Regions from separate parts of the Margalitia sp. FSL K6-0131 genome, predicted to be linked through region 2. Evidence: riboswitches for the same ligand, from Rfam matches in the RefSeq annotation. Region 2 holds a riboswitch; the other holds the start of a gene.
What was found. A riboswitch is a leader RNA that binds a small molecule or an ion and turns the genes downstream of it on or off. The one in region 2 is predicted to bind lysine.
Positions count from the first base shown of each region.

Region 1: another riboswitch for lysine. It lies ahead of NSQ59_RS09195 (aspartate kinase); the one in region 2 lies ahead of NSQ59_RS02095 (amino acid permease).

Region 1 covers NZ_JBBOZS010000001.1:1,901,299-1,909,413, reverse strand. The annotation lists gene sdhA (succinate dehydrogenase flavoprotein subunit) at 70-1,821, opposite strand; gene NSQ59_RS09205 (succinate dehydrogenase cytochrome b558 subunit) at 1,984-2,613, opposite strand; gene NSQ59_RS09200 (YslB family protein) at 3,111-3,575, shown strand; gene NSQ59_RS09195 (aspartate kinase) at 3,633-4,862, opposite strand; lysine riboswitch at 4,992-5,172, opposite strand; gene uvrC (excinuclease ABC subunit UvrC) at 5,238-7,010, opposite strand; gene trxA (thioredoxin) at 7,177-7,491, opposite strand; gene NSQ59_RS09180 (heavy metal translocating P-type ATPase) at 7,612-8,115, opposite strand, start outside.
Region 2 covers NZ_JBBOZS010000001.1:403,244-411,358, reverse strand. The annotation lists gene NSQ59_RS02100 (APC family permease) at 1-1,372, shown strand, start outside; lysine riboswitch at 1,734-1,925, shown strand; gene NSQ59_RS02095 (amino acid permease) at 2,144-3,613, shown strand; gene NSQ59_RS02090 (DUF3231 family protein) at 3,851-4,843, shown strand; gene cstA (carbon starvation protein CstA) at 5,125-6,927, opposite strand; gene NSQ59_RS02080 (LytR/AlgR family response regulator transcription factor) at 7,273-8,007, opposite strand; gene NSQ59_RS02075 (sensor histidine kinase) at 7,982-8,115, opposite strand, start outside.

The DNA of each region.
Region 1 (8,115 bases), 1.5 Mb from region 2:
AGTATTGTCGCGTTCACGAGGCTGTATAAGGGATACATTAATATCCGCAGGAACTACCTTTTATGGATATTAATGTTTTTTTGTATAGTCACGTTCGCGAGGTTTAATTAATGATACATCAACATCCTCATAGCTAAATGTAGGTGCATTGTTCGCTGCATCATATTTAGCTAATGTTGTTTTTAACCAATTTTCATCATCGCGTTTTGGGAAGTCTGGCTTATAATGCGCACCGCGGCTTTCGTTACGGTTTAATGCACCAATCGTAATAACACGTGCAAGCTGTAACATATTTTGTAATTGACGTGTAAACGCTGCAGCTTGATTACTCCATTTTGCAGTATCATTAACATTGATGTTTTTATAGCGTTCCATCAATTCAAGAATTTTGTCATCCGTCTTTTTCAATCTATCATTGTAGCGTACAACCGTAACATTGTCCGTCATCCATTCGCCAAGCTCTTTATGAAGAACATACGCATTTTCAGTACCATTCAAGGATAGAATATTATTCCATTTTTCTTCTTGTTCTTTTACTGCATTATCAAAGATTGAAGAAGACAAGCCATCTGTGCTAGTTTCTAAACCTTCTATATAATTAACTGCTTCTGGACCTGCCACCATACCACCATAAATAGCTGATAATAAAGAGTTAGCACCTAAGCGGTTGGCACCATGTTGTGAGTAGTCACACTCTCCGCAAGCAAATAAACCTTCAATATTAGTATGCTGTTTGTAATCAACCCATAATCCACCCATAGAATAATGAACTGCTGGGAATATTTTCATTGGTACTTTATGTGGATCTTCTCCAACAAATTTTTCATAAATTTCAATGATACCACCAAGTTTTACGTCTAATTCATGCGGATCTTTATGGGAAAGATCAAGATAAACCATATTTTCACCATTAATTCCAAGCTTCATATCAACACACACATTAAAAATTTCACGTGTTGCAATATCACGTGGAACAAGATTTCCGTATGCAGGATATTTTTCTTCAAGGAAGTACCAAGGCTTACCGTCTTTATATGTCCAAATACGTCCGCCTTCACCGCGTGCTGATTCACTCATAAGGCGAAGTTTATCATCACCAGGAATTGCAGTTGGATGAATTTGAATAAATTCACCATTTGCATAAGTTGCACCTTGTTGATAAACAATCGATGCAGCAGAACCAGTATTAATAATAGAGTTTGTAGATTTTCCGAAAATAATACCAGGTCCACCAGAAGCCATAATTACAGCATCTGCTTCAAATGCTCGAATTTCCATCGAAGTTAAGTTTTGCGCTACAATACCGCGGCAAACTCCTGCATCATCTCTGATAATTCCAAGGAATTCCCAGCCTTCAAACTTATTTACAAGTCCCGCAACCTCATGGCGACGTACTTGTTCGTCAAGTGCATATAATAGCTGTTGACCAGTTGTAGCACCCGCAAATGCAGTACGGTGATGCTGAGTACCCCCAAAACGTCTGAAATCCAATAAACCTTCTGGTGTACGGTTAAACATAACTCCCATACGGTCAAATAAATGGATGATTCCTGGTGCTGCATCACACATTGCTTTAACAGGAGGTTGATTTGCTAAAAAGTCTCCTCCGTACACGGTGTCATCAAAATGGATCCAAGGCGAATCTCCTTCACCTTTAGTATTAACCGCACCATTTATTCCACCTTGTGCACACACAGAGTGAGAACGTTTCACTGGTACGACAGAAAACAAATCTACTTTTTTTCCTGCTTCCGCTATTTTAATAGTTGACATCAAGCCGGCTAACCCGCCGCCGACTACGATGATTTTTCCCTTACTCATCGTGACTCACTCCTTTTTAAAACTACAAAACCAATATTGAGATCCCCGCTGGAATTCTGTACATCAGAAGATCACAGGGAGATCCGCATTCATGAAAACTTAAAAATTATTTGTTAGACACGAAAACATCCTAACAAATTTGTGGCTCCGTTCCTTTTTTCCTTAAGCAAACCATCCTGGATATGCAAAAGCGAATAATGCACGTAAACCGATGATAGTCAATACCACAAACACTACTAACATTACATATGACGAAATTTGTTGTGAACGTGGTGATTGAGTAATTCCCCAGCTTACACAGAATGACCATAATCCATTTGAGAAATGGAAAATTGTTGCAACTACTCCGATTATGTACCAAATAAACATAGCTGGATTTGACAAGATGTTTTCCATTAATTGGAAATCAAGTGTTTCTTGACCTAATGCAACTTTAATTCGAGTTTCATACACGTGCCATACAAGAAAAATAAACACGATGATACCTGAAATTCGTTGCAAAAGAAACATCCAGTTTCGGAAAAATCCTAGTCTGCTCACATTATTTTTTGCTGTAAATGCAATATAAAAACCATAAATTGCGTGAAACAGCAGTGGTAAATAAATTAGAAAAATTTCAAGGAAAATTAGGAATGGCAGACTTTCCATAAATGAAACTGCATGGTTAAATGATGCTTGACCATGTGTTGCAAAATGGTTCACTACTAAGTGGACAACCAAGAAGGCACCAATTGGAATGACACCAAGCAATGAATGTAATCTGCGGTTTAAAAATTCACGATTTCCGGCCACAATTTACCCCCCTTAGATTAGAGCGTGCATAGCAAAACATGCTAATTAAAATATAGCATTTTTATTTTTCCTTACTATGCATCAAATTTTATGCTTTTATGTGACATACCCATTTTACTCCCCCTTAGATTAAGCGTCAAGGAAACGTATACAGAAAATAGTCGAAAGATGTCCATAATGTTTGACCTTTTTGCACATATAATTTTATGAATGTTTCATTAAATCTGAATAACAAAATGCAATATTTGGTTACGATTTTGTAAAATTTTTTTATCAAACTGACCTCTATTTTTGTATATAATATCCTTATGGTAAAACGTTTTTGCATTAATTGTTGCTTTCGTCATTATTTATAAATCGTAACATGGCTTGGTGTCGGGGCGTCTTTTCTTATAGATTTTTCCATTTTTTAACTTAATTACGGTTGTAACCAAGACCTTTCGTATACAAAAGCAACAAAGTTTAAGAAAAGAGCCTTATAGAAAGAGGGGAATAACTTGAGAGCGTCATTACAAATTGAAGAAGATAGCATGGAGAATACCGAACAGCTTACAATCCCTGCCTTTGGCTATGAACTAATCAGAGAAGTGTTAATACCTGAATTACTTGGAAAGGAAACACCTGAAATCTTATATTGGGCAGGAAAGCATCTTGCAAGAAAGTTTCCTTTAGTATCAATGGATGAAGTTATTTCTTTTTTCGAAGAAGCAGGTTGGGGTTATTTACAAATCCTGAAACAAGATAAGCATGGCATGGAATTAGAAATCACAAGCCCGCTTATTACAAGACAATTGAAATTAAAAACAGACGGATGTTATAAACTTGAAGCCGGGTTTTTAGCGGAACAAATTCAAGCACAAAAAAAAGTAAGAACAGAAGCTTATGAAGAGGTCATGAAAAAAACGCAGGTCATTCGTATAATTCTTCGTTGGGATATAAAGGATACTATTATGAATGGGTAATTTCGAATTCAAAAAAAAAAGCCTGATATAGGCTTTTTTTTCTGGGCAATTTTTTTATTATACTTGTTGCTCCACCACATCTAATCCAAATGCTGTATGAAGAAGTTGAGCTGCTCTTACCATATAAGATTCTTCCAAAACAGTAGAAACTTTAATTTCAGATGTACTCACCATTCTTATTTGAATTTCATTCTTTGTTAAACAATCAAACATTTTTGCTGCAACACCTGGATTTGAAATCATCCCCGAGCCCACAATCGAAACCTTTGCAAGTCCGGATTCATATTCAAAATGATCAAAGCATAGTTCGTCTTGTTTCGACTCTAATAATTGAATAGTATCCCGTAAATCTTCGTGCTTGATTGTGAAAGACAGATATGGATTTTCTCCATCTGTTTGGTTTTGAATAATAATATCTACATTAATATTGTTGTTTGCGAGTGTCGTAAAAATACCAGATAGATTTGTTAATTTATCTTTCAAACCGAAAACTGTTATTCTTGTGATTTCATCTTCAAAAGCAACTCCGCGTACAATTAAGCTTTTTTCCACCTGAACTTCCTCCTCAATAAACGTTCCATCTTCATTAACCATGCTTGAACACACTTCCAATGGCACATTGTAATTTTTAGCAAACTCTACTGCCCTGGAATGTAGCACACCTGCTCCCAAATTGGAGAGTTCCAACATTTCATCGTACGAAATAGCACCAAGCTTTCTTGCAGTAGGAATATAACGAGGGTCAGAAGTAAAAACACCCGTCACATCGGTGTAAATCATACATTTATCAGCATGAAGTGCAGCTGCTAATGCTACCGCAGTTGTATCAGATCCACCCCTGCCAAGTGTGGTAATTTCGTTATTTTCACTAACCCCTTGAAAACCTGCTACAACAATGATGCGATTTGCAATCAGGTGGTGCCTAATATTTGTTTGATCAATGTTTAATATCCTTGCGTTACTATGTACATTTTCCGTTAGTATTCCAGCCTGCCATCCGGTCAATGAAACAGCTTCAAACCCCGCTTCCGCTAACGCTATAGATAATAATGAAATGGTTACTTGCTCTCCAGTTGATAAAAGCATATCCATTTCACGCTTGCTTGGGTAAGGAGAGAGTTCCTTAGCAAGTGAAACAAGCTGATCCGTTGTTTTTCCCATTGCTGATACAACGACAACCACATCATTTCCTTTCTTTTTTTCTGCTATAACTCTTTTTGCCGTATTTTTAATTCTTTCAATCGTTCCGACAGATGTTCCGCCAAATTTTTGTACAACTAGCCCCAATCTTTTCGCCCGCTTTCCAATTATTATCTGTGCCATTCTAATTGCTTTCTTCGCAGAACTAAAAAAGAGCAATGAGAAAGATATCTCATTGCTCTAGTGAATACGTAAAAAATAATACGACAATCACAACCGCGAGATAGCTCTCCAAGATGCTCACACATCTTGACAATCCTGCATTTATTCAATGCAGAACCAGCAGAAACTGAAATGAGCCAATTTCCACTTCGGCAAAACTTCCTTTCATAGCTTTTCATTGAAACTCATTCTTCTCCAAGCTCTTACTAATAAGTTTTGCTCCTCTATCACTTTTATTATGAAGGTGATAAATGATTTAATTTTTTAAAATTATATCACAACCATTATTTTTTGACTATACTAACTTTCTAGTCTTTCTTTCAAAATTTCCGCTACATTATGTGGAATTCCAAGTTCAATAAATTCTTCCAAAGGAGCTTCCTTCATTTTCTTAATAGACCCAAAATGGCGAAGCAGCAATTTTTTTCGTTTTTCCCCGATTCCAGGGATATCATCCAGTGATGATTGAAAAGCAGATTTCCCTCTTAGCTGACGGTGGAAGGTAAGAGCAAATCTATGGACTTCATCCTGAATTCTTTGCAGCAAGTAAAATTCTTGGCTGTTTCTTCCTAATGGCACGATTTCCAGCGGGTTTCCGTACAACAGCTGTGAGGTTCGATGCTTTTCATCCTTTGCTAAGCCAGCAACAGGTATATCAAGACCCAGTTCATTTTCTAAAATATCCTTTGCTGCATCTATTTGTCCTTTTCCTCCATCAATAATAATTAAATCAGCTAAAGGCAGGCCTTCCTTTAAAACTCTGGTATATCTTCTTCTAATTACTTCACGCATAGACTCATAATCATCAGGTCCTTTAACGGTTTTAATTTTATACTTTCGATACTCTTTCTTTTCCGGTTTGCCATCAATAAAGACAATCATTGCTGATACAGGATCTGTCCCTTGTATATTGGAATTATCAAATGCCTCGATGCGATGAGGTGTATAAATACCCATTTCTCTCCCTAATGACTCGACTGCCTTAATGGTTCTATCTTCATCTTTTTCTATCAAGGCAAATTTCTCTTTTAAGGCAATAGCCGCATTTTTTTCTGCTAATTTTACTAAATCTTTTTTCGGCCCAATTTTTGGCTGTATCGTTTTCACCTCTAGCAATTGCTCTGCAAGCTCTTTATCCACTTCTTTAGGAATTAAAATTTCCTTCGGTTTAAAATGATTCGGAAGTAGATAAAACTGTCCGATAAATGTTAAAAATTCTTCTTCTGGCTCATCATAGGTTGGAAACAGCGAAACATCCCTTTCAATTAGTTTCCCTTGCCTGATAAAAAAGACCTGAACACACATCCAGCCTTTATCTACTGAATAACCAAATACATCTCTATCTGTAAAATCGGTCATCGTTATTTTTTGTTTTTCCATGGTTGTTTCTATATGGGTAATTTGATCACGATACTCTTTCGCTCTTTCAAATTCTAGATTTTCGGCGGCCTGCTCCATTTTTTTCGTTAATTCCACTTTTATTTCCCGATATCCGCCGTTTAGAAATCTACTAATATCATCGACCATTTTTTGATAGGTTTCTTCCTTCACTTCATTTACACATGGTGCCAGACACTGCCCCAAATGGTAATATAAGCAAACACGGTCCGGAAGTGTGGTGCATTTTCGTAATGGATAAATTCTGTCCAATAATTTTTTCGTTTCATTGGCTGCCTGTACATTTGGATATGGGCCAAAATATTTTCCCTTATCCTTTTTTACTTTCCTGGTAGTAATTAAACGGGGATGTCGTTCATTGGTTAATTTAATGTATGGATAACTTTTATCATCTTTTAACATGACATTATATTTTGGATCATGTTTTTTGATAAGATTTATTTCAAGTAATAATGCTTCTATATTCGAAGAGGTAACAATATATTCAAAATCCTCAATTTCATTTACTAGTCTTTGCGTTTTTCCATCGTGCGATCCCGTAAAGTAAGATCTTACCCGATTTTTTAGGATTTTAGCTTTTCCGACATAAATAATGGTTCCTTGTCGATCTTTCATTAAATAGCAGCCTGGCTGATCAGGAAGGAGGGCAAGTTTATTTTTAATCATTTCATTCATTTCTTTCACCTTTCAAAAAATCCGAGTCACAAGACTCGGATTTCCTTTTAAATAATAAGAAAGTATATGTTTTTTAACATATAACATAATTCTTAAATTTAGTCATTGTCTAGCTACAGCGCCTATCAGCTAGCGGATACGGCAAGGCACTTTCGCTTTTCTTTCATCAAGCATGTTTATTGATAAACTCAACTAATGCTTCTTTCGGTTGATAACCGATTACTTTATCTACTTCTTGTCCGTCCTTCATAAGAATGAGAGTCGGAATGCTCATTACACCATATTTACTTGCAGTTTCTTGATTTTCATCAACATCTAATTTGGCGATTTTTACTTTATCACCAAGTTCTGCATCCACTTCTTCCAATACAGGTGCAATCATTTTACAAGGTCCGCACCAAGTTGCCCAAAAATCTACTAATACTAAACCTTCGCTGGTTTCAGCAGCAAAGTTTGCATCTGTTACATGTGAAATTGCCATAATCACTTGCCTCCTAATTTTAACGTTAATGAAAGTATATCATCCTAATGATAATCATGCTAATGAAAAGTTTCAATTAATAAATTTCCCTTGATTCACACCCTTATTCACATGCAGAACTTAAATATTTTTCAAGCGTAAGGAGTTTAATACAACAGAGACAGAGCTAAATGCCATAGCTGCGCTTGCAAACCAAGGAGGTAATATCCCCATCATGGCTAGTGGAATACAAATTAAATTGTACATAAATGCCCATGCAAAATTTTGCTTAATATTGATCATGGTTTTTTTACTGATGCTAATAGCATCCGCTACCCTATTTAAATCACCGTTCATGATTGTAATATCGCCCGCTTCAATAGCAATATCGGTGCCGGTCCCTAACCCCACCCCAACATTCGCAACGGACAATGCCGGTGCATCATTAATTCCATCTCCGACCATAATAATTCGATTTCCTGCCTTTTGATAATCTTTTATCCAATTTGCCTTACCTTGTGGAGAAACCTCTGATTTATAATGCTTAATACCGGTAATATTTGCAATACTCTTTGTCGTTATCGGATTGTCACCGGATAACATAACAATCTTTAAGCCCATCCCTTTTAAACTGGTAATTGCCTT
Region 2 (8,115 bases):
TCTTGTTATTTTTATTACCATTTTGAATTTACGAGGACTAACAGAGTCAGCATCTGTGTTAGCCTACCCTGTCTATATATTTGTATTTGCCATTATCCTTTTAATTATTGTGGGTGTATATAGAGTGGCAACAGGGCAAATATCGCCTAATCTGCATCCGCATTTAGGGACACCGGTTGCTGGAATTTCCTTATTCTTGCTGCTTCGTGCTTTTTCATCAGGATGTTCCGCATTAACTGGAGTAGAAGCTATATCGAATGCTATCCCTAACTTTAAGGACCCAGCTCCTAAAAATGCAGCAACGACATTAGCAATGATGGGCGGAATACTGGCAGTACTATTTAGTGGTATTACGTTTTTATCCTACTGGTACGGAATTGGTCCAAAGGCGACAGAAACAGTTGTTTCCCAAATTGCTTCTCATACATTTGGAAGAAATTATGTTTATTACTTTATACAAGCAGTAACAGCCATTATCCTTGTCCTTGCTGCAAATACGGGTTTTTCCGCTTTTCCACAGCTCGCATATAACCTCGCTAGAGATAAATATATGCCAAGGATGTTTACGATGCGGGGAGACCGCTTAGGCTATTCAAATGGAATCATCTTTTTAAGTATTGCTTCTATATTATTAATCATTGGATTTAAAGCAAGAACAGAGCATTTGATTCCGCTTTATGCAGTCGGGGTATTCATTCCGTTTACCTTATCTCAAACCGGGATGATTATTAAATGGATTAAACAAAAGCCAAATGGCTGGATGTTAAAATTAATTATTAATTTAGTTGGTGCCCTTATTTCGTTCCTTGTTTTTGCGATTATTTTTGTTACAAAGTTCCATCAAGTATGGTTTGTTGTCATCTTTTTACCAGCAGTCGTATACCTTTTCCATACTATTAATAAACATTACAAAGCGGTTAGTGAACAATTGCGTTGCTCTCATCCAGTTCTCGAAAAAATTAACGGGAATGTGTTTATTGTTCCAGTTGCCGGTATTACAACTGTTGTAGAACGATCAATTAATTACGCAAAATCGCTTACGGACGAAGTGATTGCAGTTTACGTGGCATTTGATCGGGAAGATGAAAAAAGAATGGAACAAAAATGGGCAGAGTTGAACAATGGAGTGCGATTAGTGACACTTCATTCATCATACCGAAGCATTATATATCCATTATGTAAATTTCTCGAAACCATTCAGTCAAAAGTAGCTGAAAGTGGGTATGTGGTCACTGTTTTAGTACCGCAGTTTATTCCGAAAAAAAGGTGGCATAACATCCTGCATAACCAATCTGCTTTGCTGATCCGAACAAGGCTTCTATGGAGTAAGGATATCGTTGTGGCGACACTACCTTACCATTTTAAAAAGTAGTTCTGTTCAAGTAGAAAACTGAATTGGTTAATTTGACGGACACCAGTTCCGTTATGTGTGACAAAATAGGTTCTTTCCTAAGTTTCGCGGACACAGGTTCCGTTATTTTGTAAAAAAGCAATGAATTCCTAATGTTTTTTCGCAAATAACGGACTCAGTGTCCGCTAAGAGCTTAAATTAGGGTCATTTTGTTAATATAACGGATTCCATGTCCGTTTAATATTATTTTCAGTATTATTAGGGCTACCGGAAATTACCACCATCCCTTTTTCCTATTTTATTCACAAAATCTATTGATTTTTGTCGAATATCCCTTATAATTAATCACTGTACTAATTAAATATTAAAATCCTCATCAGACCGGTGAGGTAGAGGTCGCGACTTTTAATAGTAGGACGGACGAGGTGCAAAGAACACCGAAGACTCCGTTTGAAAGGAATAGTCGCCGAAGTCAAATCATTTTCTTTGAATTATTTGGCTGGGGCTGTCTCCAAATAGGAACAGAACTGTCACGTTTGTTCTTACCAGACAAACGTGTTGTGCTATCTTTCGGAAGGTATGATGCGGGGTATTGTGATAAGCCGTCGATTTTACTTTCGATGGCTTTTTTGATTCCCCACTCCTTCGAAGAAAAGCGCCTTGCCCATCGACGTACGGTTTACGAACCCGCTAATCGATAGGCACCGAAGCTGGAGACATGAAATGCATGGTGACTGACACCCAGAGATGTGGTATCTGGACACCAGCAGTAAATGAAAAGGAGTGACAACTTTGGAAACACATTCATTATCAAATGCAAAACAAGCTAAAAGTGAGCCTCAAACTTTAAAGCGGAGCCTTAAATCACGTCATTTATCGATGATTTCTCTCGGTGGGACAATCGGAACGGGACTTTTCCTTGCAAGTGGAGGAGCTATCCATACCGCGGGTCCAGGAGGAGTTATCGTTGCCTATTTATTAATTGGAATTATGGTTTATTTCTTAATGACCAGTCTGGCGGAAATGGCAGCCTATATGCCAGTCGCCGGTACTTTTAGTACTTATGCCACCAAATTCGTCGATCCTTCTCTCGGATTTGCACTTGGTTGGAATTATTGGTATAACTGGGCGATTACGATTGCCGCGGAATTATCAGCAGCAACCATTATTATGAAATTCTGGTTTCCGCATACTCCATCTATCATTTGGAGTGCAATTTGTTTAATTATCATGTTTTTACTGAACTATCTTTCTGTTAAAGGCTTTGGAGAAGCGGAATTTTGGTTTGCCATTATAAAAGTTATTACCGTTATTGTGTTTATTATTACCGGATTTTTAATGATCTTCGGGATTATGGGAAATAGCCCGGTTGGCTTTAAAAACTTTACAATAGGAGATGCTCCTTTCCATGGAGGATTTATGGCGATGCTTGGAATCTTTATGGCTGCCGGTTTCTCCTTTCAAGGGACAGAGCTTCTGGGAATTGCAGCTGGAGAAAGTGATAATCCTGAGAAAAGTATTCCAAAAGCAGTAAAACAAGTATTTTGGCGAATCCTTCTGTTTTACGTTTTAGCAATTCTTGTCATTGGATTATTAATTCCATACACAGATAAAAGCTTAGCAGATTCTGATGTTACAATGAGTCCATTTACGATTATATTTAATAAAGCCGGGATTGCTTTTGCCGCGTCTGTTATGAATGCTATTATTTTAACTGCCGTATTATCTGCCGGTAACTCAGGAATGTACGCTTCTACACGAATGCTTTGGGACCTAGCACGACAAGGAAAAGCTCCGAAGTTTTTGGCGAAGTTAAACAAAAATGGTGTACCGGTCAATGCTTTAATTGTTACATCTTTAATTGGAACATTAGCTTTCCTTGCTTCCCTTTTCGGAGATGGGGTTGTATACACTTGGTTATTAAATGCTTCCGGGATGTCGGGCTTTATCGCATGGCTTGGAATTGCCATTAGCCATTACCGCTTCCGTAAAGCATATGTAGCACAAGGGCGGGATTTAAAAGAGCTTCCATATCGATCTAAGCTATTTCCATTCGGTCCGATTTTCGCTTTTATTCTATGTGCTATCGTGATCCTTGGACAAAACTATCCTGCCTTTTTAGCCGATAAAATTGATTGGAACGGAATTTTAGTGTCCTATATCGGATTGCCATTATTTATTATTGTGTGGCTCGGCTATAAGTTTACAAAGAAAACGAAAGTAGTTCCGCTTCAGGAATGTGATTTTACGTATAAAAATTAACCATCTTAAGGCCGTCAAATAGACGGTCTTTTTCATTGCTTAAATATTTATTACCACCTTAAAAGAATGGTCTACGTCTGCTTCAGCGCCTATCTTCTAACGATGAACATGACGCTTTCGCTTTTGTTCTGAACAAAAAAATTTCATTACAAATAATAACGAACCCTCTCATTACGAATAGAATTCCCCTATTTATCAAATTCTAATACTACGTTTACTTAGAGGGAGGGGCATAAATTGGCACAAAGACTTACAAGCGCTGAAATTGGCGGACTTTGGTCCACTTATATGAACAGCAGTATGGAGTGGTGCCTAATTACGTATTTTCTCCATCATATTAAGGATTCCGAGATAAAAGCTATTCTCGATCAAGCTTTAGCATCCTCGAATAAAAGATTGCATTATTTGAGAGAACTGTTTACACAAGAAGAAATTCCAATTCCGGATGGATATACCGATCAAGACATTAACTTAGAGGCGCCACCTTTATTTTATGACCCTTTTGCCTTAACCTTTGTGTATTCGCTTAGTAAAATGGACATGGTCTTGTATTCTTTTATCACCACTGATATATGCCGTATAGATATACAGGATTTTTTCACGTCTATTGTAAAAGAAAACACGGATCTTTTAAAGGCCTCCACTTCTTTATTGTTATCAAAGGGGTTATATGATCGGCCGCCAATGATTCCTTATCCTAAAGAGGTTCAATATATCCAAAAGGAATCGTATATAAATGGGTTTATTGGAAAAAAACGTCCTTTAAATGTGGTAGAGATTACAGAAATTTTTTCAAATATTGAACGAAATTATTTCGCCATTTTGCTTTGTACTGGCTTACTCCAAGTAATTAAGGATCCGGAAATTAAAGAGTACTTGAAAAAAGGGAAGGAAATTTCAGAGAAACAAATTAATCTTTTTAACGAAGTTTTAATGAAAGAAGATCTTTTAGGGCTTGTGCCGATAAATATGGAGGTCACGGAATCTACCGAATCACCATTTTCAGATAAGCTTGTCATGACGCTATTTTCCGCACTAAATGCCATTGACATCACCCTTATCGGCCATGCACTTTCCTTATCATTTAGAACAGATTTGTCTGCCCATTATAGTAAATTTATCGCGGAGATCCTTTTATATTCTAAACAGGGGTTTGACATTCTAGTCGACCGTAAATGGTTGGAAAAACCGCCGGGAGCTCCTGATAGAAATAAACTTCAAAAGTCATAAGAAAAGCGCAAGCGCATTGCTCATCGGCGTACGGATTTCGTAGTCTTCGACTGAGATAAAGGAAACACAGTGAGGTAGTTCACGAACAAGTGAAAATAGCACTTCCATTTTCAACTGATGTTGACTTATCGTAGGGAGGAGACGGAGAAATCCGCTAGCCGATAGGCGCTGGAGCTAGACAAGGTTGAATTCGTTCAATAATTTGAATGTTTAAATATTTTGTGCTTTTTTATCCTTAAATAAAAAGAGCAGAGAAAACTCCCTGCTCTTTTTCCATCTGATTAAATATTTCCCGTAGACATCTTTTCCATCTTTACGTGTGGAGTGCTTAACAATTCAATCCATTTCTTAATTGCTGTAATCATGATCACTAAGCCAAGAACGAGCATGATGATAGACAATACACCATTTAGAAGGCTATAACCGGCAGCTGCATGATTTAAGTATACGTTCTTAACCATCCAGTATCCCGCGTAGTTCACTGTTACATATAAATAAGCAAGAGGGATTAAACAAGTCAGCATATATCGCTTCTTATCTGCAATTTTCAAGATAACGGTTGCTCCAACGATTAATCCGATGGAAGCCATTAATTGATTAGAAACTCCGAATAGTGCCCAAACAGATCCGATATCTCCTGAGAAGAGAAGATAACCCCATAAAAGACACGCAACTGCACTAGCAAAAATAGATCCTGGCAACCAATCCGTTTTCTTCAAAGGCTTATAAATTTCACCAAAGAAATCTTGAATTAAATAACGTGCTACACGAGTACCTGAATCGATTGCTGTTAAAATAAATACCGCTTCAAACATAATAACAAATTGGAAGAAGTAGGGCGCTAAATGGGAGAACCAATGAATCTTTGTAAAAATATAAGTCATCCCAACCGCAAGTGTTACAGCCCCTCCTGTACGTCCTTCTAATCCTAAACCAATTTCACTGGCAAGATGCGGCAGCTGTGAAACATGCATTCCTAATGTTTTAAACACTTCCGGTGTAGAGTTAATAGCAAAGTAGTCAGCAGGCTGTAATGCAGTTGCTGCTACTAATGCCATAATCCCCACTACACATTCTACTAACATTGCACCAAAACCAACAACTTTAATATCTGTCCATCGATCAAGCATTTTTGGTGTTGTACCCGAGCCGACAAAGGCATGGAATCCAGAGATAGCGCCACAAGCAATCGTAATGGAGATAAACGGCCATACCGGACCAGCCATTACCGGGCCACCGCCATGGATAAAGTCTGTAAGAGCCGGCATTTTAATCGATGGGTTAATAATAAACACCCCAATGATTAAAGCAGCAAATACACCAATCTTCATGAAGCTGCTCAAATAATCGCGCGGAGCAAGCAATAACCATACTGGTAAAGCGGCAGCAAAGAACGCATAAATAGGTAAAATAATAGCCAATGTTTTTGTATCTAATGTTAAAAAGTCGCCTAATGCTGTTCCTTCTATATATGGACCAACAAACACGCCAACCATGATTAAAATAAACCCTACTGTTGTTGTCAGTTTTAAATTTCCTGTCTTCTTATAAAAGATTCCCACTCCGACTGCAATCGGAATCGTCATACCAACCGAGAAAGTACCCCATGGATTATTTTGCAATGCATTTAACACAACCATCGATAGACCGGCCATCGTAATCGTAATGATAAAAAGCATCGCTAAGCCTGTACAAAATCCGGCAACAGGTCCCATTTCTTCCTTTGCCACTTCTGATAATGATTTCCCTTTTCGGCGCATAGAGGCAAATAATACGACCGCATCATGTACCGCTCCCCCAATAACCGCACCGATCAATAACCAAAGTAAACTAGGCAGGTAGCCGAATTGGGCTGCCAATATCGGCCCAACTAATGGACCAGCAGCAGCAATCGCCGCAAAATGATGACCAAAAGTCACCCATTTATTCGTAGGAACGTAATCTTTTCCGTCATTAAATTCATGTGCTGGTGTCGGTGTTGCATCATTTAACTTTAACACCTTGGCAGCCATAAACGTTCCATATAAACGATAAGCAATCATCAATATACAAATCGATCCTATTACAATTGTAATCGCATTCATTTTATGACACCCCTTTGACTCTTTTATATAACTTATCTACATTTTACGTAATGAAAACGCTGACATTGGCTTTTCACCGTAAAATGCAGAAATATCGGGGTGAAATACAAATTTGCGGATATGAAGTGCACAAAATTTTTGAAAAACTTTGTCTGTTTTTGTTAGAAAAGCGCAAACGAAATGAAGCGAAATCATACAAAGACAAGTCAAAACCCTTTTCCGCTGGGAGAAGATTCAGAAATCCGTTAACTTACTTGTGTATGTACAAGTAAAATCCGAAGCTCCCATGATGCTACTTATTCCGTTAATGAAAAAATTCGAGAAGCATGTCCCTTCCCGAACTTTTTAAAATCCGATTAATTGTTTCAGTTCTTTTGTATATGTTCTGCTGACAGGAACCGATTCCCCATCGTTCATGACTAAATTATACGTAGAATTGAACCAAGGTTGAATCTCCACTATTGCATCTAAATTAACAAGATATCCTCGATGAACCCGGACAATCGATGTGCCTTGCAGCTTTTTCTCGAATGTCACCAAAGAATCACTGGTTTGGTATTTTTGCTTTTCCGTAACAATAATGGTTTTTCCCTCCATTGTACCGATATATAAAATATCTTGAATATGGATAATGATGATTCTCTCATCAACGGTAATCGCCAGTTTATCAGATGGAGTCTTTTTTTCACCAGCTACAGTATCTTTCTCACCATTTTTTAAAGGGAGAAAGCTTGTAATTTTCTCCACTGTTTGCAGCACTCTTTGCTCTTCAAACGGTTTTAAAATATAATCAATCGCATTTAATTGAAATGCCTTTAAGGCATATTCATCATAGGCGGTTGCAAATACAATGGCAGGATGCTTTCCCTTTTTCTTCAGTTTTTCTACTAGATCCAGTCCCGTTTCATTTGCAAGCATGATATCTACAAATAAAACATCAATAGACGTATCGTCGATCTCTAACGCATCCTCTATACAATCTGCTTCCCCAACAATCTCGACTTGTTTTGTTCTTTTTAAAAGATATTTTAATTCATCTCTTGCTAATGGTTCGTCATCCACGATAAAAGCCTTCAGCATACTCCTCACCCCACTTCTGTTCATCCAATGGCAGACTAATAGTAATTTTTGTACCAGAAGCTGGCTCACTTTCTATCTTAAAATCCGCAACTTGTCCATATATCTCAT